2 regions of the Erwinia magellanica genome follow, and region 1 is predicted to be linked to the other one. Evidence: predicted binding sites of a transcription regulator. Region 1 holds the regulator's gene; the other holds the start of a gene.
What was found. Region 1 encodes PurR, which represses purine synthesis genes. Its sites were predicted from a motif close to CANGCAAACGTTTGCNTG; they were not measured.

Region 1 (4,190 bases):
TGAAACGGTAATATTTGCCTCTTCCCTTCAAAAAAATTGCAGGCAGCTTATGTGGTCAGAACACGCTTTGGAAGTTGTTGATGCCGTTGCCCGTTCGGGCAGTTTCACCGCAGCCGCGGCTGAGCTGCACCGCGTTCCCTCCGCTATCAGCTATACCGTGCGGCAGCTGGAGGAGTGGCTGGCAGTACCCCTGTTTGAACGGCGGCACCGGGATGTGGTGCTGACCGAAGCGGGACGGGTATTTGTGCAGGAAGGGCGAAGTGTTATCAAAAAAATGCTCGCCACCCGGCGGCAGTGTCAGCAGGTGGCCAACGGCTGGCGTGGACAGATCAATATTGCCGTCGATCGGATAGTCAAACCTCAGCGCACGCGCCAGCTGGTGGTGGACTTTTACCGCCATTTCCCCGACATGGAGCTGCATCTGTCGCCAGAGGTGTTCAACGGCGTCTGGGATGCGCTGGCCGATGGCAGGGTTGATGTGGCCATTGGGGCTACTCAGGCTATACCTGTGGGCGGCCGTTTTGCCTTTCGCGATATGGGAGCACTGAACTGGCGCTGCGTGGTGGGAGCAGATCATCCTCTGGCGCAGCACCGGGAGCAGGTTATCAGCGAAGAGGCGATCCGGGAATGGCCCTCGCTGGTGCTGGAGGACACCTCGCGAGCGCTCCCCAAACGAACAACCTGGACCCTGGATAATCAGCGGCGGCTGGTGGTGCCAGATTGGGAAAGTGCTTTCGACTGTCTGTCAGCCGGGCTGTGCGTGGGCATGGTACCGGGACATTTTGCCCGGCCTCTGTTGAAACAGGGCACACTGCACGAGCTAAAGCTGGCAGCCAGTTTCCCCGACAGCCCCTGCTGCGTCAGCTGGTCTGAACAACAGGCGTCACCGGCGCTGAGCTGGCTACTCGATTATCTGGGTGAGAGCGATACGCTGAACAGCGAATGGCTGCGCGAAGAGGAGTAAAAAGCCTGAACAGCGCAAGCCGGGGGTAAAATATGCCCCTGGCTTGCAGCAGGAAAGAGGCAGGCAGAAGGCTTAGCGGCGGTAATCCAGGAAAGGACCGTCAGCGACCGAGCGACGTTCGATCAGGGAAGGATGTACCTCAATGGTCTGCGGATCTTCCCGTTTGCTGGTGATACGGTCCAGCAGCATATCGAAAGCGGTCTCGCCTAAGCGCTCTTTAGGCTGATGAACGGTAGTCAGTGCTGGTGTAAAGTAACGGGCGTTGCGCACGTTATCATAACCGATCACCGATATATCCTGCGGAACCCGTAACCCCATCTCGTCCGCAGCGCAAATGGCGCCCATGGCCATGACGTCACCGCCACAAAAGACCGCCGTTGGTCGCTGTTTCTGCGATAAAATCTGCTGCATCGCCTGATAGCCAGACTCCGGTTCGAAATCTCCCTGCACCAGCCACTCTTTACGGAGCGTAATATTGGCTTCAGCCAGCGCCTTCAGGAAGCCGGCATGGCGGCCGCCACCGGTATTGCGCTCCATTTGTCCGGGGATCACGCCGATATCGCGGTGACCCCGATCGATCAGGTAGCGCCCGGCCAGATAGCCGCCCTCAAAAGCGTTATCCAGCACGGTATCGGTGAAGTCTCCGCGAGACTCGCCCCAGTCCATAACGACCATCGGGATATTGCGGTTCTCTTCCAGCATTTTGATCAGCGGATCGGGATACTCAGAGCACATCACCAGCAGACCGTCCACGCGCTTTTGCGCCATCATCGACAGATAGGCCTGCTGCTTTTGCAGATCGTTATGGGCATTGCCCAGGATCAGGGTATAGCCTTTTGCGAAACAGCGGTTTTCCACCGCTTCAATAATCTCGGCAAAGTAGGGCGCTTCGCTGGAGGTGGCTAACAGACCAATAGTTCTGGTGTGATTAACCTTAAGGCTGCGGGCCACTGCACTGGGGGAATAGTGCAGCGATTTAATTGCAGCCCAGACGGCCTCCCGCGTCTCTTCGGCGACAAAGCGGGTTTTATTGATGACGTGGGAGACGGTGGTGGTCGACACCCCGGCCTGCTTTGCCACATCTTTAATTGTTGCCATGAACTAGCTACTCCTGCGCTTATCTCAACGTGTTGATAAGCCTGTTGTTAATCGTTTGCCTGAAAAGAGTAAAACCTGACGTCTTAAATCGGTTTAAGTTGCTGTCGGATTCGTCAGGAAGGAAAAGAGTGGTCGTCCGCAGAATTGTGACTGAGCGGACGTTGCGCAACAAAAAGAATTCTAACAAGGCTGAGCAGAGAAAACGAGATTTTTACCGATAAGTATGGGAAAATTGATAACACTATTAACTGTAGGGCTATTCAGAGGATATATGGATACCGATTTAAAGTTCTCATTACTGACCACGGTTTGCGCTTTGGTGATGATTATGGCGTTCAGCTTTACCGCCATCATGCACTAACTATAAAAGGGGCCTGATCGCAGGCCCTTTATAACGCTTAGCGGATGGTTTTCGGCGTCATCATCCGACGGGCGCCAATATAGTGACGCTGCCAGTAATCCTCGCCCAGCGCGCTTACCTGAATATCCTTGCCGGTACGGGGGGACTGAATGAACTTACCGTCACCCAGATAGACGCCAACATGGTCAGCAACCCCGCGTCCATTAATGCGGAAGAAGACCAAATCCCCTTTTTCCAGCTCATCACGTTTGATCGAGGCGGCATCGCGCAGATGATACATTTCGTTAGCGGTGCGCGGGATTTTAAACTTCACCAAATCCTTATAGGCATACCAGACCAGCCCGCTACAGTCGAAGCCGGTTTTTGGTGAGGTTCCGCCCCATTGATAGGGTTTACCCAGCTGGCCCATCAGTTTGTTCATCGCAGTTTCACGAGCTTTCTGATAGCGGGCACGATGCGCCTTGCTCAACTTCAGCGGTGCCGGGTCGAGATCGGCTGTCAGCGCTTCCATTTGTGCTGCTTTACCGCGATGCCGTCCGTAACGCTTTTTACTGCCATTAACGCTTTTCTTTTTATATCTGCCGGGAGTAACGGCGGCCGTTGCCGGAGAGGCTTTCTTTTTAAGCTTGAGCTTTGACACGGAGGTTAAGCGGGATTTCTTGCTGGTGGTCTCTTTAACTTTTTTTGTGGAGCTTGCTTTAACCGGCCTGCGTTTACGTCGCTCATCTTCACGGGCTGGCGTACCAGCATCCTTCTTATGATGGCTGGCATTAACAGGGGCGTGTGGCGATGCGTGCGCCACGTTAAAAAAGAGCTGAGCAAACGCCAGCAAAAAGAGGGTGATGAGTAAACGCATCGTTACCATTAACAGTTTGTGCTTCGACCAGCGGCCAAAGCGTGCCAAAAACAGGGATATCTGCTTTGCAGCAGGCTCATGGGGCAATTCTAATCTAACTGTTTAACAAAGGGTAAGGTCTTTTTTGTTTCAATGATGCAGAACAAGTAAAAGCTGTAAAAATAAGCCAAATCAGCTGGTTATCTGTGCAAACCTTATCCATTTTAGCGGCATTGGCGCTGCAATAACCTCTGGAAAATGTTATTTTAATGTATCCGCCTGGGCTTGTGAGGCGCAGAAGCCGAAAATGCTCTTAGTAAAATGTCGTTTTCATCGTGCGGGCAGAGTCGCTACACTAAATAGACACGAAGTATCCGATTAAGGAAGCCATTTATGAGTACCGTTGAAAAAATTGAGCGCCAGATAGCAGAAAACCCGATTCTGCTCTACATGAAAGGTTCACCAAAACTGCCAAGCTGCGGCTTCTCGGCACAGGCCGTACAGGCGCTGTCAGCCTGTGGCGAACGTTTCGCCTATGTGGACATTTTGCTGAATCCAGAGATTCGGGCAGAATTACCTAAGTATGCCAACTGGCCGACTTTCCCGCAGCTGTGGGTGGATGGTGAACTGGTCGGCGGTTGCGACATCATTATTCAGATGTATCAGCAGGGCGAACTCCAGCAGCTGATCAAAGAAACTGCACAAAAATATCCTTCTGACACCGCTGAATAAGCGACTCAGAAAGTAAAAGGGCGAGGAAAAATTCCTCGCCCTTTTTTTATGCTTCGCTTACCGGCGCTGGAAGCGGCCAGCCGCCCAGCCGTTTCCAGCGGTTCACCAGCTCACAGAACAGATCTGCCGTTTGTACGGTATCGTACAGCGCGGAGTGTGCCTGATTACTGTCAAAGGCCATTCCCGCCGCAGCACAGGCT
Region 2 (4,190 bases), on a different contig from region 1:
CAAATTATCCCGGTGACGGCATTCGCACAGAATTGTTCGTTGATCTGGTGCCCTTCCACGCTGGAAGCCGCCGTGGTAGACCCTGGTGGTGACGCCGCGACTATTCAGGCCAGGGTAGCAGAGCAGGGCGTAAAGGTGACGCAAATCCTGTTGACGCATGGTCACCTGGATCACGTCGGTGCCGCTGCTGAACTTGCCGCCTTTTATCAGGTGCCGGTTGTCGGCCCGCATAAAGCGGATGCGTTCTGGCTCGAAGGCCTGCCTTCTCAAAGTCAGATGTTTGGTTTTCCTTACTGCGCGCCGCTGACGCCCGATCGCTGGTTAGAAGAGGGTGAAACCGTGCAGCTGGGGGAGATTAATCTTGAGATCCTGTTGTGTCCGGGCCATACGCCAGGGCATATCGTCTTTTTCGATCGCGCTTCGCGCCTGCTGATCTCTGGCGATGTGATTTTCAACGGTGGCGTGGGACGGTCAGATTTCCCGCAGGGCAGCCATCAGGATCTGATTGCCTCTGTCATGAATAAATTGCTGCCGCTGGGCGATGATGTAACCTTCCTGCCGGGGCATGGGCCAAAGTCCACCCTGGGACGGGAACGGATCTCCAATCCTTTTTTGCAGTAGTAGCGCAGCCTTTTTTGCACGTTCAGCCGCTCTCTGGCGAAAACGTGGCTGAAACCTGAGCCGAAACGAAAAGCCCAATAAAAATGCCTGCTTACAGCAGGCATTTTTTATGCATTTTCGGGATAACGCGGGTTTAAAGCACGGCCACGATAGCTTCGCACAGGGGAGCCATGTTGTCTGGCGTCATGCCTGCCACGTTAACGCGCCCGGAATTCACCGCGTAGACGCCAAACTCTTCGCGCAGGCGAATAACCTGGTCTTTGGTCAGTCCACTGAACGAGAACATGCCGTTCTGGTTGATGATAAAGCTGAAGTCGCCTTTCGCGCCTTTCTCCTGAAGCGTGTTCACAAACAGCTGGCGCATGCGGTGAATACGCTGGCGCATATCCGTTAACTCCTGCTCCCAGAGCGCGCGCAGCGCGTTATTGCTCAGTATAGTGGCAACGACAGCGGCACCGTGCGCGGGCGGATTGGAATAGTTAGCACGAATAGTGGCTTTCACCTGGCTGAAGGCGGTGTCCGCCACGGCGGCTTCGCTGGCTACCAGCGTGAATGCGCCCACGCGTTCGTTATACAGGCCGAAGTTCTTGGAGTAGGAGCTGGCAATAATCAGCTCCTGATGGCTTGCGGCGAAGATACGCAGCCCTTCAGCATCCTCTTCCAGCCCACGGGCAAAGCCCTGATAAGCGAAGTCAAACAGCGGCAGCCAGCCGTTAGCCAGTGACATCTCAGAAAGCTCCGCCCACTGCTCAGCCGTAGGGTCGATGCCGGTTGGGTTATGGCAGCAACCGTGGAACAGCACAATATCACCGGCCTGAACCTCACGCAGCGCGTTCATCATGCCGGCAAAGTCCAGCGAGTGGTTAGCCGCATCGTAATACTGATATTCACACACTTCTAAGCCAGCAGACTCGAAGACGTTTTTATGGTTAGGCCAGCTTGGATTACTTACCCAGATACGCTTAGCGCTGGTCTGGGTGGCAATAAAGTCAGCCGCAACACGCAGGGCGCCGGTACCGCCAGGGGTCTGCGCCGTACGGGCGCGTTTGGCACCAACAAGGGCATTATCCTTCCCGAACAACAGCTCCTGAGTGCACTTCCCAAAATCGGCCAGGCCATCAATGCTGAGATAGTTCTTGGTAGTCTCATTCTCTAACAGGTACTGCTCAGCTTTCTTCACGCTGGTCAGCACCGGGGTCTTACCGGTTTCATCTTTATAGACGCCAATACCCAGGTTGATCTTATTTGGGCGATCGTCGGCACGGAAGAGGTCGGCTAAACCAAGAATGGGGTCGGCGGGTGCAGCTGCAATGCGTTCAAACATAGTCGGAGTCCGTTAGCGTAATCTGGAGCGAAATGTGCACTCAGGTTACCGCCACAGCGCACAAAATGCCAACCGTTTGCGGTAAAAATCACGGGAAAGAAGCCGGGGAAGATCAAAGGAGAAGGGATTAGCGAAGTACGGTAAACAAAAACGGGGCCGAAGCCCCGTTTAGAGTTTGCGCAGGGTGATAAATCACCCCGGCAGGCAATTAGAACTGGTAAACCAGACCAACTGCTACAGTGTCACCAGAGCCAATGCCTAAACGGTTGTCGTCATCAATCTGGTTGATGATGTAGTCAACATAGGTAGACATGTTCTTGTTGAAGTAGTAAGTCGCGCCCACTTCAAAGTATTTGGTCAGATCAACATCGCCGATTCCATCAACATCTTTCGCTTTAGACTGAACGTAGGCGATAGATGGACGCAGGCCAAAGTCGAACTGGTACTGTGCAACGAGCTCGATCTGCTGAGTTTTGTTAGCAAAACCAACCAGACCAGAAGTTACATTACCTACAGAGTTATCTTCGATGTAAGTAGCGTTACGTGTTTCGCTATACATTGCGGCCAGATAAATGTTGTTCGCATCATATTTAACTGCGCCAGCCCACTGTTCAGCACGATCGCCGCCGTTGCCGAAGAAAGAGTTAACCTGACCGTTTGTACGATCACCTGAGCCATATGCACCAGAGAAGCCGATACCAATTGGCAGGGTGTAAGTTACAGACATCGCGTAACCATCACCATTTGCCTGCTGAACGCCACGACCGGTAGCGCTATCTTCGTTCTTGCCCTGATACTGAGCAGCGAAGTCCAGACCATCAACCAGACCGAAGAAGTTGGTATTACGGTAAGTAGCCAGACCGTTGCTACGGCCTACGAAGAAGTTATCGCTATATGTAGAGTCGCCACCGAACTCTGGCAGCATATCGGTCCAGCCCATAGTGTCGTATACAACACCATAGTTACGGCCATAGTCGAATGAACCTGCATCACCGAATTTCAAACCAGCAAAGCCAAGACGGGTTTTATTACCAGTCTGAGAATCGTTACCACCTTCAGAGTGGTTAGCCTGGAAGTTATATTCCCACTGACCATAACCGGTCAGCATATCGTTGATCTGGGTTTCACCCTTGAAGCCTAAACGAACGTAAGATTTGTCACCGTCGCTGGCATAACCGTCGTTATCAGAAAAATAGTGCAGACCAACAGCTTTCCCATAGAGGTCCAGCTTGTTGCCGTCTTTGTTATAAACTTCTGCTGCATTGGCTGCACCAGCTGCTAACAGGGCTGGGATAACCAGTGCCAGAATGTTGCGCTTCATCATTTTTTATTACCCTCATTGGAGTTATTTGGACACCTGCCACTGCCGTCAACCATTCTTTACAGAACCCTGAAGAGAGTTTGGTGTCTTCCTGTGTCTGCACGCATCTTTCCATTCGCTGAGACGATTATCTAGCCCGAAAATGCTACTAATCTCCTATTCTTGTTACAGGAGGAAAATATGTATTACAAAATGTAAAAAACACGGAACTTTGTGAACCATCTCTAAATTTACAAAAATAAAAAAAGGCCAGCAGAGCTGACCTTAAGTATATATATGAATTTCTTATATTTAATGCGTTAAATCAGAAGGTGGCGTTACGCGGCGTCCTGGGGAAGGCGATAACATCCCTTACATTTTGTACGCCGGTGACATAGGCGATTAACCGTTCGAAACCTAATCCAAAACCGGAATGAGGAACGGTGCCGTAGCGACGCAGGTCACGATACCACCAGTAATCTTCTTTATTCAGACCCATTTCAGCCAGGCGGGCATCCAGTACGTCAAGACGCTCTTCACGTTGAGAACCACCAATGATTTCACCAATACCCGGAGCCAGAACATCCATCGCGGCAACGGTTTTACCGTCGTCATTCAGGCGCATATAAAATGCCTTGATATCTTTAGGGTAGTTTTTAACCACCACCGGCGCTTTAAAGTGTTTTTCTGCCAGATAGCGTTCATGTTCGGAAGAGAGATCGATACCCCAGGAAACGGCATTCTCAAACTTCTCGCCACAGTTCATCAGGATCTCAACCGCCTCGGTGTAATCAACCTGAGCAAAATCAGTGGTTACAAATTGCTCCAGGCGAGTAATCGCCTCTTTGTCTACGCGCTCGGCAAAGAAAGCCATATCGTCAGCGCGCTCTTCCAGAACGGCCTTGAACACGTACTTGAGCATCGCTTCAGCCAGCGCGGCGTTAT

Region 2: the regulator PurR is predicted to act here: its motif matches at 2,011-2,028, upstream of AAH450_RS10690 (amino acid aminotransferase).

What each region holds. Positions count from the first base shown of each region.
Region 1 covers NZ_JBCHVC010000001.1:905,623-909,812, forward strand. The annotation lists gene punR (DNA-binding transcriptional activator PunR) at 50-964, shown strand; gene purR (HTH-type transcriptional repressor PurR) at 1,037-2,062, opposite strand; gene cydH (cytochrome bd-I oxidase subunit CydH) at 2,334-2,423, shown strand; gene AAH450_RS04185 (C40 family peptidase) at 2,461-3,279, opposite strand; gene AAH450_RS04190 (Grx4 family monothiol glutaredoxin) at 3,652-3,990, shown strand; gene rnt (ribonuclease T) at 4,037-4,190, opposite strand, start outside.
Region 2 covers NZ_JBCHVC010000002.1:730,924-735,113, forward strand. The annotation lists gene AAH450_RS10685 (MBL fold metallo-hydrolase) at 1-621, shown strand, start outside; gene AAH450_RS10690 (amino acid aminotransferase) at 755-1,945, opposite strand; gene ompF (porin OmpF) at 2,154-3,269, opposite strand; gene asnS (asparagine--tRNA ligase) at 3,571-4,190, opposite strand, start outside.